Skermanella sp. TT6: one gene and its partner. The protein of the gene in region 1 interacts with the protein of each later gene in a pairwise test. Links are inferred from orthologs where the notes say so. Each region holds a gene or a part of one and is shown in the gene's direction. Other genes may lie near its edges.

Region 1 (10,765 bases):
GCCCCAGCGCTGGCCGCAGGTCTTCTGGAGCGCGGGCAGGTCGAACAGGCGGGGGGGACCCTGCCGCTTCTCCTCCACCGTCACCGCCAGGGGGCCCCGGCAGCCTTCGGCGGCGGCGGCGATCGCCTCCGCCCGGGCGCGGTCCTTGATCCGGTCCTTGGGCGGCGGGGCGTGGCGCATCAGGAAGGTGCCGGCCTCCACCGTCGCGGTGGCCGTGACCTCGAAATAATCCTCCGGCTTGAAGTCCAGGATCTCCAGCTCGCGCAGGCAGACGATCGCCAGGGTCGGCGTCTTGACCCGGCCGATCCCGATGACGCCCTTGACGCCCGGGGCCAGCAGGGTCGTGGTTGCGGTGCGCGTCAGGGACAGGTTGAAGATCTGGTCGGCCTGCTGGCGCGCGACCGCCGCCTCGTAGACGGGCCGCAGCTCCGCGTTGGGCTTCAGCCGGTCGAAGGCGTCGCGGATCGTCTTTGGGTCCTGCGCGGTGAAGATGGCGCGCAGCACCGGCCCGCGGAACCCGACATGCTCCAGGATCTCCTGCCCGATCAGCTGGCCCTCGCGGTCGCAGTCGGTCGCCAGGATCACCCGGTCGCACGCCTTGAGGGCCGACGCGATGGCCTGGAACTTGGCCGGCTTGTTGCCGTTCGGGTCCGGCCGAGTCGGGTACAGCCCGTCGGGCTTGAGCAGGGCCGAGGACCAGCGCTTCCAGGCGGGATTGACCTCGTCCGGCTCGGCCAGCCGCAGCAGGTGCCCCTCCGCCGGCAGGATGCGGCCGAACCGGTCGCCCAGCGCGGCGCGCAGGTCTTTGGCCTGACTGGATTTTTCCGTGATGATGACGGTCGCCATGGGAAAGCACGCCGGGCTGTGATGACGGGGCGATAATAGGGCGTGCGAGCAAACAAAGCAAGAACATCGGCGGGCGGTTGCGACCCGCCGCGGTCCTGCTACACGTCATGATGGCGCTTCAGAATGGATTAACACATTTATTTATATTTCGACTGGTATCGCATATTCTTTCGGTTGCCATTTCCTGGGAGATACTCCGTGACGGACATATCGGTCAACAGATTAGCCCAACTGGCGGCCGCCAACGGCTCGCCCGAAGCGGAGTGGAGCGAGGTCACCCTGACACAGCGGATCGCCCTGGAATGCGACGCCATGGCCCGGCATGCGCTGAGCACCGGGCTGGCCATCCCGGAGCCGCTGATGCAGCGGCTGGACACGATCGAGACCGCAGCGACCGTGGGCGGCGTCCCGGCCGCGACGCTCGCCGCCCTGCACGCCCAACTGGCCAAGGTGGTGGCGCCGGCGTCGCCGCGGACGATCTACCTGCTCCAAATCGACCGGGCACGGAACAGCTTCATGTCGTGCCTCGGTCCCCTGCCGGCGATCCGGCGGCTGGTGGCCGGCACCGCGCTGTTCACCCTGATGTTCGTGCTGACCAGCCTGTCCGACGCGGTCAGCGTCAAGAACCTCGCCTCCGACATCTACTCGATGAGCGGATTGGACAGCCTTCTGGTCCTGGCCTTCCTGATGAGCGCCGCGGCCATGGGCGGCTGCTTCCATGCCCTGTTCACCGCCCATTCCTATATCGGGGCCGGCACCTATGACCCGCACTTCGAGTCGTCCTACTGGATCCGCATCGGGCTCGGCGTGATCGCCGGGCTCGTCCTGTCCCAGATGATCCCGATCGGGCCGGAGGTCGACCAGACGACCGGAGCGATCACCTCGGGCTCGGCGGCTGCCACTTTCAGCAAGCCGCTGCTGGCCCTGCTCGGCGGCTTCTCGGCGACGCTGGTCTACACGATCCTGCAGCGGCTGGTGGACACCGTCGAGTCCCTGTTCAGGCAGAAGGCCGACGCGGCGACGGCTCCCGTCCGCGGCACGGCACCGGCGGGTTCGGACATCGCCCCGGCGGCGCCTGCCCCGGCTCCGGCGGCGGACGGCGCCCCGGGCAACCTGGCGACCAGCGCCGCCGCGGTGGCGGCGGTCGCCGCCGCGACGACCGCCGCGGCCGCCGCCATGATGCCCGCCGCGGCGGAGCCAGAGGCGGCTTCTCCGGCGGACGCCCAAACGGCGGACGCCCAAACGGCGGACGCTCAGCCCCCGCAGCCGGCCGAGCCGTCCGCCGCTCCGGATGCCGCGGACGCGGAGCGGAAGTCGGCGTGACGGAAAGCGCCGGGTCTCAGGAGGTCCGGCGGGGCGCCTGGATCTCCTCGGCGCGATAGCCCTGGGCGTAGAGCAGCGCGGTCAGGTCGGAGCGCTCCACCCGCGCCCGCGCCTGGGCCGCCACCGCCGGCTTGGCGTGGAACGCGACGCCCAGCCCGGCGGCCTGGAGCATCGGCAGGTCGTTGGCGCCGTCGCCCACCGCGATGGATTCCCGGAGCGGGATCCGGTGGGCGCCGGCGACCCGGATCAGGGCGGCCACCTTGGCGTCCTTGTCCAGGATCGGCTCGACCGCCCGGCCGCTCAGCCGTCCGTCCGCGATCTCGAAATCGTTGGCCTGGTCCTCGTCGAACCCGACCTCGGCGCGCACCCGCTCGGTGAAGAACTTGAAGCCGCCGGACACCAGGGTACAGTAGGCGCCGTTCGCCTTCATGGTCGCGACCAGCGCCAGCGCGCCCGGCATCAGCTCGACCCGGCCGTAGACCTGCTCCAGCGCCTCCACCGGCAGGTCCTTGAGGAGCGCCACCCGCTCGCGCAGCGCGTCCTTGAAGTCGATCTCGCCGTTCATCGCGCGCCAGGTGATCCCGGCGATCAGGTCCTTGAGCCCGACCAGCTCGGCCAGCTCGTCCAGCATCTCCTGCCGGATGATGGTGGACTCCATGTCGGCGACCAGCAGCCGCTTGCGGCGGCCCTCGGCCGGCTGGGTGATCAGGTCCACCGGGCGCCCGGGCAAGGCGGTGTGGAGCGCCGCGTCGGCCTGGTCGCAGTTGAGCCCGTCGAACGGGATGTCGCAGGCGACGCCGGGAGCGAGCCAGTCCGGGGCGCCGGTTTCGGCCCCCAGGTCCTTCAGGGCGGCGCGCGCGGCGCCGACCGTGCTATCGTCCAGGTCGGCGGCGGCGGGATCGGCGATCAGGGTCAGGACATTGTTCATGGAAGCATCCGCGGGCGAGGGTCGGCCGCCTTTATGAAATGTCTCACCAAGCGTTGTCCATGCCCGATAAACCCGTAATCGTCGTCGGCGGACCTACCGCCAGCGGCAAATCCGCGCTGGCGCTCGATCTGGCCGAGGAATTCGGCGGTACCGTCGTCAATGCCGACAGCATGCAGATCTACGCCGAGCTGCCGGTCCTGACCGCCCGGCCGACCGCGGAGGACGAGGCGCGGGCGCCGCACCGGCTCTACGGCGCGCTGCCGGCGTCGGAGCGCTGCTCGGCGGCGCGCTGGCGGGCGCTGGCCCTGGCGGAGATCGCCGAGGCCCGCGGCTCCGGCCGGTTGCCGATCGTGGTCGGCGGCACCGGCCTCTATATCCGGGCCCTGATGGACGGGCTGGCCGACATCCCGCCGATCCCCGAGGCGGTCCGCGCCTCCGTGCGGGAGCGGCGGGAGGCGCTGGGCGCCGCCGGCCTGCACGCGCTGCTGGCCGAACGCGACCCCGCCACGGCGGCCCGCCTGAAACCGGGCGACGGCCAGCGCCTGGGCCGCGCGCTGGAGGTGCTGGAGGCGACCGGCCGGTCGATCACCGACTGGCAGTCCGACCCGGCGGCCGGCCCGCCGCCCGGCCTGCGCTTCGTGCCGTTCGTGGTCGATCCGCCGCGCGATGCGCTGTACGCCGCCTGCGACCGGCGCTTCGACGTCATGATGGAGCACGGCGCGCTGGACGAGGTCCGCGCGCTGCTGGAGCTGGACCTCGCCCCCGGCCTGCCGGCCCTGAAGGCGCTGGGCGTGCCCGAGCTTTCGGCCTATCTGCGCGGCGAGGCCGGGCTGGAGGAGGCGGTCGCCGCCGCCAAGACCTCGACGCGGCGCTATGCCAAACGGCAGGGCACCTGGTTCCGCCACCAGCTCGGCCCGGCGCATGGCAGCCATGTGATTAATGCGCAAGATTCGGAAAGCATGCAACAAACGGTTCGCAACATAATTCGCAAAATGGGTTGACCCTGGAAAATGTTTTGATTAGGTTGCGGCTTCCCGGCCCTCGGCACTGCCCCGGGCCGAAGTGCCAACTTGCTGAATTTCCTGAGAAACAACGGGATTTTCATAGACGGAGACGAGGCATCCGCGGTGCGCGCGGGTGCGCTACATACGAAGGTAGTCAAAGATGTCCGAGAACAAGCTGACCGGTGCGGAGATCGTCATCAAGTCCCTGAAGGACCAGGGCGTAGACGTCATTTTCGGCTATCCCGGCGGCGCGGTACTTCCGATCTATGACGCCCTGTTCAAGCAGAACGACCTGCGCCACATCCTGGTGCGTCACGAACAGGCGGCTGTCCATGCGGCGGAAGGTTATGCGCGCTCGACCGGCAAGGTCGGCGTCGTTCTCGTAACGTCCGGCCCCGGCGCCACCAACGCGGTCACCGGCCTGACCGACGCGCTGATGGACAGCATTCCGATCGTGTGCCTGAGCGGCCAGGTGCCGACCCACCTGATCGGCAACGACGCCTTCCAGGAAGCCGACACGACCGGCATCACCCGGCCCTGCACCAAGCACAATTACCTGGTCAAGGACGTCGCCAACCTGGCGCGGACCATGCACGAGGCCTTCTGGGTCGCGAAGAGCGGCCGGCCCGGCCCGGTCGTGATCGACATCCCCAAGGACGTGCAGTTCGCCGACGGCCCGTACGTGCCGCCGAACGAGGTCAGGCACAAGACCTACCGCCCGCAGGTCAAGCCGGAGATCGCCCGCGTCGAGGAGGCGGTCGAGCTGATCGCCAACGCCAAGCGGCCGATCTTCTACACCGGCGGCGGCGTGATCAATTCCGGCCCGCTGGCGTCCAAGCTGCTGACCCAGTTCGTCCGCATGACGGGCTATCCCTGCACCAACACCCTGATGGGTCTGGGCGCCTATCCGGCGTCTGACCCGCAGTTCCTGGGCATGCTGGGCATGCACGGCACCTACGAGGCCAACCTGGCGATGCACGGGTGCGACGTGATGATCAATATCGGCGCGCGGTTCGACGACCGCGTGACCGGCAAGCTGTCGGAGTTCTCGCCCGGCAGCAAGAAGATCCACGTCGACATCGATCCCAGCTCGATCAACAAGAACGTCCGGGTGGACGTGCCGATCGTCGGCGACTGCGCCCATGTGCTGGAAGACATGATCCGCATCTGGAAGGCGCGGCAGAAGCGTCCGGACAAGGAGGCGCTGAAGCAGTGGTGGGCCCAGATCGCCGAGTGGCGGGGCCGCGACTGCCTGCGCTACATCCACACCGACCCGGTGATCAAGCCGCAATACGCCCTTGAGCGGCTGCGCGAGCTGACCCGGAACCGCGACACCTACATCACGACCGAGGTCGGCCAGCACCAGATGTGGGCCGCCCAGTTCATCCCCTTCGAGGAGCCGAACCGCTGGATGACCTCGGGCGGGCTGGGCACCATGGGCTACGGCCTGCCGGCCGCCATCGGCACCCAGATCGCCCACCCCGACGCGCTGGTGGTGGACGTCTCCGGCGAGGCGTCCTTCATGATGAACATGCAGGAGATGGCGACCGCCGTGCAGTACCGGCTGCCGATCAAGGTGCTGATCCTGAACAACCAGTACATGGGCATGGTCCGCCAGTGGCAGGAGCTGCTGCACGGCAGCCGCTATTCCGAGAGCTACAGCGAGGCCCTGCCCGACTTCGTCAAGCTGGCTGAAGCCTTCGGCGGCGTCGGACTGCGCGCCACCAAGGTGTCGGAGGTCGATTCCGTGCTTCAGGAGATGATCGACATCCGCCGCCCGGTGATCGTCGACATGTGCGTGGACCAGAAGGAAAACTGCTTCCCCATGATCCCCGGCGGCCGCGCCCACAACGAGATCCTGCTGGGTCCGGCGGACCAGCAGGGCGAGAGCATGCAGCGGGACAGCACTCCCGAGGAAGGCATGGTCCTGGTATAAGGCGCCGCTTTCCGCGGTCGAAAGACCGGTCCCGCGACGGCGCGGGGCCGGTCGCCATGCGCCGATGCCAAGCCGTCCCCATGCCATTCCTCCTGGAGCCCGTCCCGTGGAACCCAACATCGAAAAGCACACCATCTCCGTCCTGGTCGATAACGAGCCGGGTGTGCTCGCCCGCGTCATCGGCCTGTTCTCCGGCCGGGGCTACAATATCGAAAGCCTGACCGTCGCCGAGGTGGATGCCGAGCAGCAGGTCTCTCGCATCACCATCGTGACCAGCGGCACCCGCATGATCATCGAGCAGATCAAGAACCAGCTCGACCGGCTGGTTCCGGTCCACCGGGTGCGCGACCTGACCGACGAAGGCCCCTTCATCGAGCGCGAGCTGGCGCTGATCAAGGTGGCGGGCACCGGCGATCGGCGCATCGAGAGCCTGCGCATCGCCGACATCTTCAAGGCCCGCGTGGTCGATGCCACGCTCAACTCCTTCGTGTTCGAAATGACGGGCACGGCGGCCGAACTGGACGACTTCATCGGTCTGATGCGTCAGCTCGGGCTGGTCGATGTCAGCCGGACCGGCGCCGCCGCCATCTCCAAAGGCGCCGCCAGCCTGTAACTACGAAAGCGCGGAACTTCCCCCAGCCCCAAACCCGGCCTATTGTGCCCGGAATTAACCGACTGTAGCGAAAACCGAGGAACATCCACCATGCGCGTCTATTACGATCGTGATGCCGACGTCAACCTGATCAAGGGCAAGAAGGTCTGCATCGTCGGCTACGGCAGCCAGGGCCACGCCCATGCCAACAATCTGCGCGACAGCGGCGTAAAGGACGTGATCGTCGGCGCCCGCCCGGGCAGCCCCAGCGGCGCCAAGGCCGAGGCCGCCGGCTTCACCGTCATGACCCCGGCCGAGGCCGCCAAGGTCGCCGACGTGATCATGGTGCTGACCCCCGACGAACTCCAGGCCGACCTGTACCGCGACCATCTCGCGCCGAACATGAAGGAAGGCGCCGCCCTGGCCTTCGCCCACGGCCTGAACATCCACTTCAACCTGATCGAGCCGCGCGCCGACATCGACGTGTTCATGATCGCGCCGAAGGGTCCCGGGCACACCGTCCGCAGCGAATATGTGCGCGGCGGCGGCGTGCCCTCGCTGGTGGCGGTCCACCAGAACGCCTCGGGCAACGCGCTGGAACTGGCGCTGTCCTACGCCTCGGCCAACGGCGGCGGCCGCGCCGGCGTGATCGAGACGACCTTCAAGGAAGAGTGCGAGACCGACCTGTTCGGCGAGCAGGCCGTGCTGTGCGGCGGCCTGACCGCGCTGATCCAGGCCGGCTTCGAGACGCTGGTGGAAGCCGGCTACGCGCCCGAGATGGCCTATTTCGAGTGCCTGCACGAGGTCAAGCTGATCGTCGACCTGATCTACGAGGGCGGCATGGCCAACATGCGCTACTCGATCAGCAACACGGCCGAGTACGGCGACTACACCCGCGGCCCGCGCGTCGTGACGCCGGAGACCAAGGCCGAGATGAAGCGCATCCTGGACGACATCCAGTCCGGCCGCTTCACCCGCGACTGGATCCAGGAGTGCAAGGTCGGCCAGCCCAGCTTCAAGGCCATGCGCCGCCGCAACGCCGAGCACCAGATCGAGGAAGTCGGCGAGAAGCTGCGCGCCATGATGCCCTGGATCTCCGCCAACAAGCTGGTGGACAAGACCAAGAACTGATCGGGGCGTCCTGCGCCGGTGCAGGCGAGGGAACCGGGGGCAACCCCGGTTCCCGGGCTCCGGCAGGCGATCGTCGAAAAAGCAAACCTCCGTCGCCAGAACGACGGTTCCTGACATGGGAAGGTCTGGCATGCGAGGTTGTCGAGCATCTGGGCGGTGGGAAGGCGGTTCTGGGCTGACACACGCGGCCAAAACCGGGGGCTCCCCCATCTCCCTCACGGGAATTTCCGGCTGTTCTCCACCAGCAGCACATACAGTTCCTTGATGAAGTCCTGCTGCTTCAGCCGGCCGAAGGGCAGGTTGTCGCAGGCGAAATCCACCAGCCCGTCCGAGGCCTTGGTCGGCACGATCTCGAACCCGGCCTTGCGCAGCGCGATGATCACCGCCGTCGCCTGCTTCACGTAGTCCTCGTTGAAGAACGACTTGTCCGCGTCCTTGATCGCCAGGGCGATCGTGTCGCGCAAGAGATTGGTGCTCACGCCGGCTCCCGTCTGGAGTGCTGATCCGCATGACGGCGCAGCTCGGCATCCAGCCGTCCCGTCACGAACAGGTAGAACATGCGGAAATCGCTCGCCAAAGACCAGAGCGGATAGGTGAACGTCGCCGGCCGGTTCCGCTCGATCGCCATGTGGCTGATCCAGGCGAAGGCGTAGCCGGAGACGACGGCCGCCAGGACCAGCCAGCCGTTGCCGGTCGCGGCGGCGGCCCCCAGCAGGACCAGCGCCAGCGCGGTGCCGGCGAAGTGGAAGGCCCGGGTGCCCGGCCGGCTGTGCTCGGCCAGATAATGGGGCCAGAACTCGCGATATGTCGAATAGTCGCGCGCCATGTCCGTCCTCCAGGGGCAGCGTCCTCCGGGGACCCATCATGTCGAATCACCCCCGTCCTTGCAAACGGGCGGCGCGGGGCATAAGTCAAGTACCCTTGACGGATAGTCACGGGCGCCGTCCCCGAAGGCGCGCCCGGCCCGATACCCAGAAAAGAAACAGGAACGCATCATGGGCTACAAGGTCGCGGTCATCGGCGCCACCGGCAATGTCGGGCGCGAGATGTTGACCACCCTGGCGGAGCGCAATTTCCCGGTGGACGCCGTCGCCGCCCTCGCGTCGGAAAACTCCATCGGCACCCAGGTCTCCTTCGGCGAGAAGGATATCCTGGACGTCCAGGACCTCGCCCGGTTCGACTTCCGGGGCTGGGACATCGCGCTCTCGTCGCCCGGCGGCAAGGTGTCCGCCCAGTACGCGCCCAAGGCCGCCGCCGCCGGCTGCGTCGTGATCGACAACACGTCCCATTTCCGGATGGAGCCGGACGTGCCCCTGGTCGTGCCGGAGGTCAATCCCGAGGCCCTGGCCGGCTATACCAAGCGCAACATCGTCGCCAATCCCAACTGCTCGACCATCCAGATGGTGGTGGCGTTGAAGCCGCTGCACGACCTCGCCCGCATCAAGCGCATCGTGGTCTCGACCTACCAGTCGGTCTCGGGGGCGGGCCGGGACGGCATGGACGAGCTGTTCAACCAGACCCGCGCCATCTACGTCAACGACCCGGTCGAGAAGCGCAAGTTCGACAAGCAGATCGCCTTCAACGTCATTCCCCACATCGACAGCTTCATGGAGGACGGCACCACCCGGGAGGAGTGGAAGATGATGGTCGAGACCAAGAAGATCCTCGACCCCCGCATCACCGTCACCGCCACCTGCGTGCGGGTGCCGGTCTTCATCGGCCACGCCGAGTCCGTCAACGTCGAGTTCGAACGGCCGATCACGGCGGAGGAGGCGACCGAGGCGCTGCGCGAAGCCCCCGGCATCACCGTGATCGACCACCGCGCCGACGAGGGCTTCGTCACGCCGGTGGAATGCGCCGGCGACGACCCCGTCTTCGTCTCGCGCATCCGGGAAGACTTCTCGGTCGAGAACGGCCTGAACCTCTGGATCGTCGCCGACAACCTGCGCAAGGGCGCCGCCCTCAACGCGGTGCAGATCGCGGAACTCCTGGCAGGCAACTATCTGCGGAAGTAACGGAAGAATTTTCGCCACGGATGACGGCCGATCATCTCCGGGAAGAGGCGGCAGCCCGGCGGAATCGTTCCCAATTCGTCATGGCCGGACTTGATCCACGGCTGTCCGGCACGGCGATTGCTGATCAACCATTGGGAACGTTACTAACGATCGTTTTCTCTTCCGGTTCGTCATCCGCGGGTCAAGCCCGCGGAAGATGGCACGACGAAGAAAGGCTTGCCTGGAGAGCTCCGCCCATCGATCATCCCTGTCCATCGCCGTGATCTGTGGCAAGAACTCCCTTCCCCTACCGCACCTTCGCGACGTCGAAGAGCCGCCCCGGACGCACCAGCTCGTCCTGGGCGGCGATCAGCTGAAGCTCCCGCGTCCCGGCCTTCAGGGTCGCGGCGAAAACGCCGTAGATCGCCGCCGCCGCATGCCCCAGCGCCGCCGCCGGGTCGCCGGTCTCCAGGTATTTCGCCAGGAACACCGCGGCCACGCAGTCGCCCGCCCCGTTGGGCGGCGGGTCCAGCGGCAGGCGGGGCGTCGCCACCACATAGGCGCCGTCCGGCGTGTCCAGCAGCATCTCGATGGTGTCATGGGCCGCCTCGGACCGGGTCAGGCTGGTCAGCAGCACCAGCTTCGGCCCCAGCGCGCGGGCCGCGGCCGCCGCGGCCAGGGCGTCCTCCATCGAGCGGACCTCCCGCCCGGTCAGGAACTCCAGCTCGAACTGGTTGGGGGTGATGATGTCGGCGGCCGGCACGGCATGGGCCTGCATGAAGGTCCGGATGTCCTCGCCGACGAAGAAGCCGCGCCCGACGTCGCCCATCACCGGGTCGCAGCAATAGACCGCCCGGGGATTGCCGGCCCGGACGCGGCGGACCGTCTCGACGATCACCTGGCCCAGGGCCGCCCCGCCCATGTAGCCGGACAGCACGGCGCCGCAGCGGTCCAGGCCGCCGCGCTGGCCGATGCCGTCGATCACGTCCGCGATGTGCCCGGGCGTGAAGA
Region 2 (10,492 bases), 480 kb from region 1 along the record:
GGCGCCTACGAGGGGCTGAAGCAGCAGGTGCTCTCCCTGCTGGACAGCCAGCGCGAACTGCGCGGGGAGACGGCCAACCTCGTCCGGGCGCTGCGCTCCCCCGTCGCGCGCGGCCGCTGGGGCGAGATCCAGCTGAAGCGCGTGGTCGAGATGGCCGGCATGGTCGACCATTGCGACTTCTTCGAGCAGCAGACGGTGACCGGCGACCAGGGCAACAAGCTGCGACCCGACATGGTGGTCAAGCTGCCGGGCAACAAGACCATCGTGGTGGATGCCAAGGCCCCGGTGGAAGCCTATCTCGACGCGACCGGCTCGGCCGAGGACGCCGGCCGGCGCGACGCCCTGGTCCGGCATGCCCGCCACGTGCGGGAGCACATGAAGCAGCTGGGCGGCAAGGCCTACTGGGACCAGTTCGCCGCCTCGCCCGAATTCGTCGTGCTGTTCCTGCCCGGCGAGAACTTCTTCAGCGCCGCGCTGGAGCACGACCCCGGCCTGATCGAGGCCGGCATCGACAACGGCGTGATCCTGGCGACGCCGACCACGCTGATAGCGCTGCTGCGGGCCGTCGCCTATGGCTGGCGGCAGGAGCACCTGGCCCGCAACGCGCGAGAGATCAGCGACCTGGGCGCAGAGCTCTACAAGCGGCTGGGCGACCTGGGCGGCCACATGGACCGGCTGGGCAGCCAGCTCGGCAAGGCGGTGGACTGCTACAACGGCGCGGTCGGCACCCTGGAGACCCGCGTGCTGGTCAGCGCCCGGCGGTTCCGCGACCTCCACGTGGCGCCGAACAACGCGGAACTGCCGGAACTCCAGCCGCTCGACCAGGCGCCGCGAAGCCTCCAGGCCCAGGAATGGCGGCTGCCCGCCCCGCTGCCCTGAACTGGCCAGCTTGCGGCTTGACGCACGGCCCCGGAAATCATATTTGCAACAGTCATCCCGCAATAGACCGAATTCGCTACAGGGCTCCATGGCCATCCGCCCCATCATCATCGCGCCCGATCCCGTCCTCAAGACCAAGGCGAAGCCGGTCGAATCCGTCGACGGCTCCATCGCCACCCTGATGGACGACATGCTGGAGACCATGTACAAGGCGCCGGGCATCGGCCTGGCGGCACCCCAGATCGGCATCCTGAAGCGGGTGATCGTCGTGGACGTGGCGGAGAAGGAGGAGAAGCCCCAGCCCTTCGCCATGGCGAACCCGGAGATCCTGTGGCAGTCCGACGAGAAGTCGGTCCATAACGAGGGCTGCCTCTCCCTGCCCGACCATTACGCCGACGTGACGCGGCCGAAGCAGGTGCGCCTGCGCTACCTGGACCGCGACGGCGAGGTGCGGGAGCTGGACGCCGACAACCTGCTGGCGACCTGCATCCAGCACGAGATCGACCACCTGAACGGCGTGCTGTTCATCGATCACCTGTCGCTCCTGAAGCGCAACATGATCCTGCGCAAGCTCCAGAAACAGAAGCGGTCGCAGGAAACGGTCTGATTTTGGCCGATACCTCCGAAACGCCGTCCGGCCAGTCGCAGCACGGCCGCATCTACGGCGCCGCGCGCTACTACGACATCGCCTTCGCCTATCGCGACTTCGCGCAGGAGTGCGATTTCCTGGCCGCCGTCGCGGCCCGGCACTTGGGCCGCGCCCCGGAAAGCGTGCTCGAACTGGCGGCGGGGCCGGCGAACCACGCGATCGAACTGGCGGGCCGCGGCCTGTGGGCGGCGGCGCTCGACCGCGAGCCGGCCATGGTCCGTTACGGCACCGAAAAGGCCGCGGCGGCCGGGGTCGAGATCGCTTACCAGGAGGGCGACATGACCGGCTTCGCGCTGGACCGGCCGGTCGACATGGCGCTGCTCCTGCTGGGCTCGGCCGCGTGCCTGCTGACCAACAGCGCCGTCATCTCTTGCCTGCAACGGGTCTCCGAGGCACTGGCTCCCGGCGGCGTGCTGATCGTCGAGCTGCCCCACCCGCGCGAGCTGTTCAACATCGACGACGCGACCGAGGACGGCTGGGAGGTCACCCGCGATGGCACGCGGGTTCGGGTCCGCTGGGGATCGCCGGGCGACAGCCTCGACCCGGTCAGCCAGGTCGCCCAGGTGACCACGACGCTGACCATCTGGGAGGGCGGGCGCAAGCAGGTGATCCGCGACAAGGCTTTCCAGCGCCGTTTCACGGTGCAGGAACTGGACGCGCTGGCGCGGGCGAGCGGATGCCTGGAGGCGGTCGCCTGGTTCGGCGGGCTCGACCTGGACGTCGCGATCGACGATCCGGAGGAAGCCTGGCGCATGGTCGCCGTGTTCCAGAAGCCGCACCTTCGCTGACCCGAGTTGGAGGACCCGGACATGACCCCTCTTCGCCTCGCCTTCATGGGCACGCCCGAGTTCGCGGCGGTCGGCCTCCGCGCCCTGATCGACGCCGGCCACGAGATCGCCTGCGTCTACAGCCAGCCGCCCCGGCCCGCCGGTCGCGGCCACCAGACTCAGCGCTCGCCCGTCCACGTGCTGGCGGAGGAGCGCGGCATCCCGGTCCGGACGCCCAAGTCGCTGCGCACTGCCGAGGCCCAGGCCGACTTCGACGCCCTCGGCCTGGACTGCGCCGTGGTCGCCGCCTACGGGCTGATCCTGCCGCAGCCGATCCTGGACGCGCCGCGCCTCGGCTGCCTGAACATCCACGCATCCCTGCTGCCGCGCTGGCGCGGAGCCGCCCCGATCCACCGCGCCCTGCTGGCGGGAGATGCCGAGACCGGCGTCACCATCATGCGGATGGATGCCGGCCTGGACACCGGGCCGATGCTGCTGAAGGGCAATGTTCCGATCACGGAACGGACGACCGCCGTCGAGTTGCACGACGCGCTGGCCGTCCTGGGCGCCGACCTGATCGTGAAGGCCCTGGACGGCGTGGCCGCCGGGAGCCTGACGCCGGTCCCGCAGCCGGAGGAAGGCGTCACCTATGCCGCCAAGCTGACCCGCGAGGACGGCAGGCTGGACTGGAACCGTTCCGCCGCCGAGACGGAGCGTCAGGTGCGGGCGCTCAATCCCTGGCCCGGCGTCTGGTTCGACCTGGGCAAGGAGCGGATCAAGGTGCTGGGCGCCGAAGCGGCCGGCAATCCGTCCGGCGCCGCTCCCGGCACCCTGCTGGACGGTCGCCTAACCGTGGCCTGCGTGGAAGGTGCCATCCGCCTGACCCGCGTGCAGCGGCCCGGCAAGGCGGCGGTGGACGGCGACGCCTTCCTGCGCGGTTTCCAGCTGCCGGTCGGGACCGCGCTGACGGCACCATGAGCCGCTGGAAGATCACCGTCGAGTATGACGGCCGCGGATTCGTCGGCTGGCAGCGCCAGGACAACGGTCCGTCGATCCAGCAATGTCTGGAGGAAGCCGTCGAGAAGCTGTCGGGCGAGACCGTACGCGTCCATGGCGCCGGCCGTACGGACGCGGGCGTACACGCGCTGGGGCAGACCGCCCATTTCGACCTGGGGAAGGTCCTGACCCAGCGCGCCATCCGCGACGGGCTGAACTTCCACCTGCGGCCGGCTCCCATCGCGGTGCTCGACGCCGAACCGGTCCCGGACGATTTCCACGCCCGAATGTCCGCCGTCGAGCGTGGCTATGTCTACCGCATCGTCAACCGCCGCGCCCCGCTGGCCCTGGACGACGGCCGCGCCTGGCAGATCGGCCGCCCCCTGGACGCCGAGGCCATGGACGCGGCCGCCAGGATCCTGATCGGCCGCCACGACTTCACGACCTTCCGCGCCAGCCTGTGCCAGGCGAAATCGCCGGTGAAGACCCTCGACGTGCTGACCGTGACCCGCTCCGGCCCCGAGATCCGCATCACCGCCCGCGCCCGCTCCTTCCTGCACCACCAGATCCGCAACATCACCGGTACCCTTGTCCTGGTCGGCGAAGGCCGCTGGCCGGTCGAGCGCGTCCGCACCGCCCTTGAGGCACGCGACCGCTCGAAAGGCGGTCCCACGGCGCCGCCGGACGGGCTCTATTTCACGGACGTGGTGTACGGAACAGCAGATAACAATCAGGGACGTTAGAGCCTCATCGGCTCTGGCAGGCAATCAATCCAAAGATAGCCATCATCCTGGCGGCAATGACCGCAATGCCAAAGAACGACATGATAAGGAGAAATTCTTACTTCGCCTGCTCGTGGGAACACAGTTCTAAATAATTGATACATTACATATACTCCGCCGGAGCGACGAATATGCATATCTCCATAATCAAAACCCCAGATATGAATATCCCCAGAGAAGGATGGCCTTATTCTTAAAGACTCAACGATTTGGTCTATAGTCGCCTTCTCACTGGCGCTCAAATCGGCTCCTGTGAAATGACAGGAGCTCTCTATGGTCGCTTGCGGACCACCGAGGGACCCTCGCCATTCCATATCTCTACTTACAGTCGGCGAAAGGCCTATAGGGCAACCATCCATTTACGTCGGCCTCCTGCTTCACCTTTTGAAGCACGACCAGGAGTGCCGCCCTGTTACGTTCCGACAACACAACTCTAACGCCCGGCTCCATACCATCCAAACCTTTGGGCGCGGCGTGCTGCTCCTCTTGACGTTCTGACGACGATGCATTCTCCGTCTTGCAGTGCCCCATCGCCTTTCCCCGCGTCCCTGTGGATGATCAAGATGCCCTGATCATAAGGGGTATGCGGTCGCTGGATCAACGCCCATTCGACCGCATGCGACATCTTGAGAGGAATACTCAAAGCGTGTCGTTCCTCACCCCCGCCACTCCTCCCGCAGGATCGCGTAGAGCACGTGGTCGCGCCAGGCGCCGTCGATGCGCAGGTAACCCCTTGCATAGCCCTCGTACTGGAAGCCCACCTTCTCCAGCAGGCCGCGGCTCGGCGCGTTGGTCGGCAGGCACGCCGCTTCGATCCGATGAAGTCCCAGCTGGCCGAAGGCGAAGTCCAGGGTCAGGCGGGTCGCCTCGCTCATGTAGCCGCGCCGGGCATAGGTCTCGCCGACCCAGTAGCCCAGCGTGCCCGTCTGGGCCACGCCGCGCCTTATGTTGCTCAGGCCGATCCCGCCGACCACCCGGTCGGTCCGGCGCTCCACGGCCAGGAAGCTGTAGGCCTCGTCGTCGCGCCACTCGATGAGCTGGCGGCGCAGCCGGCGCAGATAGGCGGTGCGGGCCAGCGCATCCGCCGGCCAGGTCGGTTCCCACGGCGTCAGGAAGGCGCGGCTGCGGTCGCGCAGGTCGGACCATTCCTGCCAGTCGCGCGCCAGCGGCGGCCGGATCGAGACCCTTTGGCCGTCGAGCCGTATCGCGGGCGGACTGATCAGGCCATTCCTCAGCAATCCGATCACGGCCCTGCGCCATCCCCCGGATGAATCTTCCATGGCGTGAACACGGCGTCAGGACAGGCGCGCGGCGATCCGCCCATAATCCTCAAGCCCGTCCAGGGGTCCCAGCGCGGTCACGGTCGGCGCCTTGGCGCGCAGCCGGAGGGCGACGCGGCGTACGGCGGCGGCATCGACCGCGTCGATCTTCTCCACCATCTCGGTGACCGGCACGGGACGGTCGAAGATCACCATCTGCTGGCCCAGCTGCTCGCAGCGCGACATGGTGCTTTCCAGCGCCATCAGCATGCCGGCCTTCAGCTGCGCGCGGGCGCGGCGGACTTCCTCGTCGGTGACGTCCAGGGCCACCTTGCACAGCTCGTCGCACATCACCGGCACCAGTTCGCCGACCTTTTCCGGCCCGGTCCCGGCATAGACGCCGAACAGGCCGCCGTCCTCGTAGGCGCCGGAGAAGGTATGGACGCTGTAGGCCAGCCCCCGCTTCTCGCGCACTTCCTGGAACAGCCGGGACGACATGCCGCCGCCCAGCAGGGTCGACAGCACGGAATGGGCGTAATAGTCCGGATCGTGGACGCCGACGCCCTCGAAGCCCAACACGATGTGCAGCTGCTCCAGGTCGCGGTCCTCGCGGAAATCGCCGCCGGCATAGCGCGCCGGGTCGAGCGCCGCCGGATCCACCGGAGCCGGCAGGTCGCGGAAGACCTCCGCCGCCTTCGCGACCAGCCAGCCGTGGTCGATCCGGCCGGACGCCGCCAGCACCATGGTCCGGCCGGAATAATTGCCGCCGATATAGTCCACCAGCGCGTCGCGCGGCAGCGCGCCGATGATCTCCGGCTGTCCCAGCACCGGGCGGCCGAGCGCCTGGTCGGGGAAGGCGCAGGCCTGGAAATGGTCGAAGATGATGTCGTCGGGCGTGTCCTCGGCCTGCCCGATCTCCTGCAGGACCACGTCGCGCTCGCGGACCAGCTCGTCCTCGTCCAGCAGGCTGTGCTGGAGCATGTCGCCGATCACGTCGAGGGCGAGGGCCGCGTCCTCCTTCAGCACCTTGGCGTAATAGGCCGTGTGCTCGCGGGTGGTGTAGGCGTTCATGTGGCCGCCCACCGCCTCGATCTGCTCGGAGATGTCGAAGGCGGTCCGGCTCGGCGTGCCCTTGAACACCATGTGCTCGACCAGATGGGCGACGCCGTTGACCTCGGCCCGCTCGTTGCGGGTGCCGACGCCGACCCAGACGCCGAGCGACGTCGTCTCCACATGGGGCATGCTGTCGGTGGCGACCCGGAGGCCGTTGGGAAGAGTCGTTACCTTGATGGTACTCATGCGCTCCTCTGCCCTGCGGCGGTGCGGCGGGCTCGGGATCGGACGAAGGCCTGGACGGCCCTGAGGTCGTTGGGCAGCACGGTGACGCGCTCCTCGCGTTCATAGAGATCGGCCAGACGGGGCGGCAGCGGCGGACGCACGCCGGTCGCCCGCTCGACCGCATCGGGGAATTTGGCGGGGTGGGCGCAGGCGAGCGCCACCAGGGGAACGGCGGGATCGATATGGGGCTGCTCGGCGCGCGCGGCGGCCAGGCCGACGGCGGTGTGCGGGTCGATCAGCAGGCCGCCGGCCAGCCGGCGGGTCTCCGCCATGGTCGCGCGGGTCAGCTCCTCGTCCACCTTGTGGCCGTTGAACACCAGGCGGGCGCGCTCCAGCTGGGCCGGTGTCACGGCGAAGGATCCGCCCGACCGGAACCGTCCCATGCACTGGTTCAGCGCCGGGCCGTCGCGGTCGTAGAGATCGAACAGCAGCCGCTCGAAATTGCTGGAGATCTGGATGTCCATGCTCGGGCTGATGGTCGGCATGACGGCCTGTGTCTGCATCGTGCCCGTGGCGAAGAAACGCGCCAGGATGTCGTTGGAGTTGGTCCCGACCACCAGCCGCTGGATCGGCAGCCCCATGGCCCGCGCGCCGTAGGCCGCGTAGACATTGCCGAAATTGCCGGTCGGCACGGCGAAGGAGACCTGCCGGTCCGGCGCCCCCAGCTCGATCGCCGCCGCGAAGTAATAGACGATCTGGGCCATGATGCGGGCCCAGTTGATCGAGTTGACCGCCGACAGGTTCTGCTCGTCCCGGAAGGACGTGTCGTTGAACATCGCCTTGACCAGGTCCTGGCAATCGTCGAACGAGCCTTCCAGCGCTATGTTGTGGACATTGTCCGACAGCACCGTCGTCATCTGGCGGCGCTGCACCTCCGACGTGCGGCCCTTGGGGTGCAGGATGAAGATGTCGACCGCCTCGCGGTCGCGGCAGGCCTCGATCGCCGCCGACCCCGTGTCGCCCGAGGTGGCGCCCACGATCGTCACATGCTCGGCCTTCTTGGCCAGCACATGGTCGAACAGGCGGCCGAGCAGCTGGAGCGCCACGTCCTTGAAGGCCAGGGTCGGGCCGTGGAACAGCTCCATCACCCAGGTGCTCTGGTCGAGCTGGACCAGCGGAGTCACGGCGGCATGGTCGAAGCCGGCATAGGCGTCGCGCACCAGCCCGGCGAACTCCGCCTCGGTCACCCGGCCGCCCAGGAAGGGCGCCATGACCCGGACCGCGAGTTCGGCATAGGGAAGCCCGCGCATCGCGCGGATCTCGTCGGGCGTGAAGGTCGGCCAAGTCTCAGGCACGTACAGACCGCCGTCGCGCGCAAGCCCGGCGAGCAGAACTTCGTCGAAGGCGAGTGTCGGGGCCGCGCCCCGCGTGCTGATGTAGCGCAAGCTGAATAGTCTCCACGTGCGTGCCCGGTCCGCCGGCCATCGTACACTAGCCAGTGAGCCAGTGCGGGCGCAAGGGCCGGGGACGTCTCCATCGAACAGGGCAGCGAAACAAAAGGCGCATGGATCGGGTTGTTGCGGGCGTACCCTGCCCACCCCAGAAACGGACCCTCCGGCGATGCTCCAGCCCGCTCCCCAGCCTGCGATTTCCCCCGACCTCAGCCTGGATGCCGCCCAGCGGGAAACCGAGGAGTTCCTGACGGTCCAGATGCCGTCCATCCTGTCGTCGGTCGAATACGACATGCCCCGGTTCGGCGAGGAAGCCCGGCCGACGAAGCTGGCCCACGTGACCCGTGCCCGGGTCGAGACCCGGCACGTGACCGGCACCTCGGACGCCGCCTACCTGATCCACGCCTTCGGCGAGGACCTGCTGATGAAGATGCAGCTGAACGTCCGGCGCTTCGTCGTGGTCTACTCCATCCCGGTGGTCAAGCCGATCGGGTCCAGCACGGTCGCCCCCCATTTCGAGCGCTGGGCCACCGGCGCCGGCCATGCCGGCTGGATGATCGGCTGGCGCGACGCGGCGTCCCCCACCGAGCCGGACCAGAACTGGGTCGAGACCTACTGCTACGCAAACCTGGAACCCGACTTCCTGGTCAACGACCTGCACAAGCTGTACTGGCGCACCGACACGCTCCAGATGACCCGCTACTTCATGCTGGAAGCGATCCGCGCCAACGTGCCCCTGTCCCCGCTCCGCGCCGGCTACCGGATCTGAGATTCTCATGCCACGGATGACGGCGATGGGCAGGGATAATCCGGGAAACATCCCTGCCCATCGCCGTCATCTGCGGCCAATTCTTCCTTTTCCAGCCCGGCAACTCAGGCAAGGCCATCCACCACGCCGCCCACCAGGTTGATGCCGAGCAGGCGCTCGCTGTCCAGTTCCCTCCCCGCGCCCGCCGGGGCCAGCCGTTCCCCCATCCGGCCGAGCATCGCCTCCCAGCTCTGGCGGATCGCCACCGCCTCGGCCGGATCGACGGCCTGAAACCGGAAAGTCCCCCCCGGCCGCGCCTGGGCCAGGGACGGCAGGTCGGGCGTTATCACGGTCGCGATCTTGGGATAGCCCCCGGTCGGCTGACGGTCGGCCAGCAGCACGATGGGCTGGCGGGTGCCGGGAACCTGGACGCTGCCGGCCGCGATCCCGTCGGAGATGATGTTGAACCCGCCGGCATGCTCGATCTCCGGCCCGCTCAGCCGATAGCCCATGCGGTCGGCATCGGCCGTCACGGCATAGGTTCCGGTCAGGAAGGTCTCGATCCCGGCAGCCGTGAAATGATCGTCCTGCGGCCCCAGCACCACGCGCAGCACCTCGCGCCGGGGCGGCAGTCCCTGCGGGTCGAGGGCGAGCGGCGGACCCGCGGGCACCGCGCCGGCGGCCAGCGGCAGGCGGTCGCCCGCCCGGAGCGCCCTCCCCTCCAGCCCGCCCAGGCCGGAGCGGACATGGGTGGACAGGCTGCCCAGCTGCGGCGGCAGGGCGAAGCCGCCGCCGACGGCCAGGTATCCGCGCAGCGCGTCGCCGGCGGCGCCGATCCTCAGGCGCCGCCCCGGCTCCAGGTCGAAGCCGGTCCAGGGCGGCACCGGCTCGCCGTCCACGGCGACCTGGAAATCCCCGCCCGCGACGGCCAGGCGCACCGTCGCTCCCTCCGCCTCGTACTCCCCGCCCGCCAGGGTGAACTCGACCGCGGCGGCGCCGGGCGGATTGCCGGCCAGCAGGTTGGCGGCGCGCAACGACGGCGGATCCATGGCTCCGGCCGCGGCGACGCCGAAGCGCTGCCAGCCGACGCGGCCGAGATCCTGGATCGTGGCCTGGGGACCGGGCTGGAGGACGATCAGATCGGCCATCGGCTCAATCCTCCCCTCCGGCGGACCCGCCGGCAGGTCCGTCCGGCTCCGGCAGGTAGCCGCCGGCCTCCGCCAGCGCGTCCAACCGGCCGAACTCTTCCGCGTCGATCCGGACGAAGCGGATCCGGTCCCCGGGCCGGAACAGGAAGGGGTCGGGCCGGCGCAGGTCGAAGCCGCGGACCGGCGTCCGCCCCAGCAGGTGCCATCCCGACGGGATCGGGGTCGAGCAGACCGCGGCCTGCATGCCGCCGATAGAGATGGTCCCGGCCGGCACCCTCATCCGGGGATCGCGCCGGCGCGGCGTATGCAGCGCTTCCGGCAATCCGCCCAGATAGGCGAAACCGGGCGCGAACCCGATCATGTAGACCCGGTAGTCGCCCGAGAGGTGGAGCCGGACGACCTCCTCCGCCGTGATGCCGTGGTGGCGGGCGACCTCCTCCAGGTCGATGCCGTGCTCGCCGCCATAGGCGACCGGGATGGTCCAGCGCCGCGCCTCGGCCTTCCCGCCGTCGGAAGCGGGTCCAAGGGCCGCCAG

What was found.
Region 2: the proteins of IGS68_RS03920 (region 1) and def interact in binary tests that used the Escherichia coli proteins (3 or more experiments, as listed by UniProt). The link is inferred for Skermanella sp. TT6 from one-to-one orthologs.

What each region holds. Positions count from the first base shown.
Region 1 is NZ_CP067420.1:831,093-841,857, forward strand. The notes cover bases 7,767-10,765. They hold IGS68_RS03920 (aspartate-semialdehyde dehydrogenase), read left to right. Parts: upstream 7,767-8,755; coding sequence 8,756-9,775; downstream 9,776-10,765. Other genes in these bases: IGS68_RS03910 (hypothetical protein), read right to left, coding at 7,976-8,239; IGS68_RS03915 (Mpo1-like protein), read right to left, coding at 8,236-8,586; pdxY (pyridoxal kinase PdxY), read right to left, coding at 10,062-10,765. Outside these bases: IGS68_RS03875 (DNA topoisomerase), read right to left, coding at 1-846; IGS68_RS03880 (hypothetical protein), read left to right, coding at 1,045-2,169; phosphoserine phosphatase SerB, read right to left, coding at 2,186-3,097; tRNA (adenosine(37)-N6)-dimethylallyltransferase MiaA, read left to right, coding at 3,157-4,098; IGS68_RS03895 (acetolactate synthase 3 large subunit), read left to right, coding at 4,262-6,037; ilvN (acetolactate synthase small subunit), read left to right, coding at 6,102-6,650; ilvC (ketol-acid reductoisomerase), read left to right, coding at 6,741-7,760.
Region 2 is NZ_CP067420.1:351,732-362,223, reverse strand. The notes cover bases 1-2,726. They hold def (peptide deformylase), read left to right. Parts: upstream 1-967; coding sequence 968-1,486; downstream 1,487-2,726. Other genes in these bases: fmt (methionyl-tRNA formyltransferase), read left to right, coding at 2,338-2,726; IGS68_RS01700 (class I SAM-dependent methyltransferase), read left to right, coding at 1,489-2,316; IGS68_RS01710 (DNA recombination protein RmuC), read left to right, coding at 1-879. In the rest of the region: more of fmt, read left to right, coding at 2,727-3,273; tRNA pseudouridine(38-40) synthase TruA, read left to right, coding at 3,270-4,034; IGS68_RS01685 (GNAT family N-acetyltransferase), read right to left, coding at 4,730-5,320; IGS68_RS01680 (M16 family metallopeptidase), read right to left, coding at 5,369-6,631; thrC (threonine synthase), read right to left, coding at 6,628-8,055; IGS68_RS01670 (hypothetical protein), read left to right, coding at 8,231-8,830; IGS68_RS01665 (5-oxoprolinase subunit C family protein), read right to left, coding at 8,935-9,957; 5-oxoprolinase subunit PxpB, read right to left, coding at 9,962-10,492. UniProt on the Escherichia coli protein: Removes the formyl group from the N-terminal Met of newly synthesized proteins. Requires at least a dipeptide for an efficient rate of reaction. N-terminal L-methionine is a prerequisite for activity but the enzyme has broad specificity at other positions.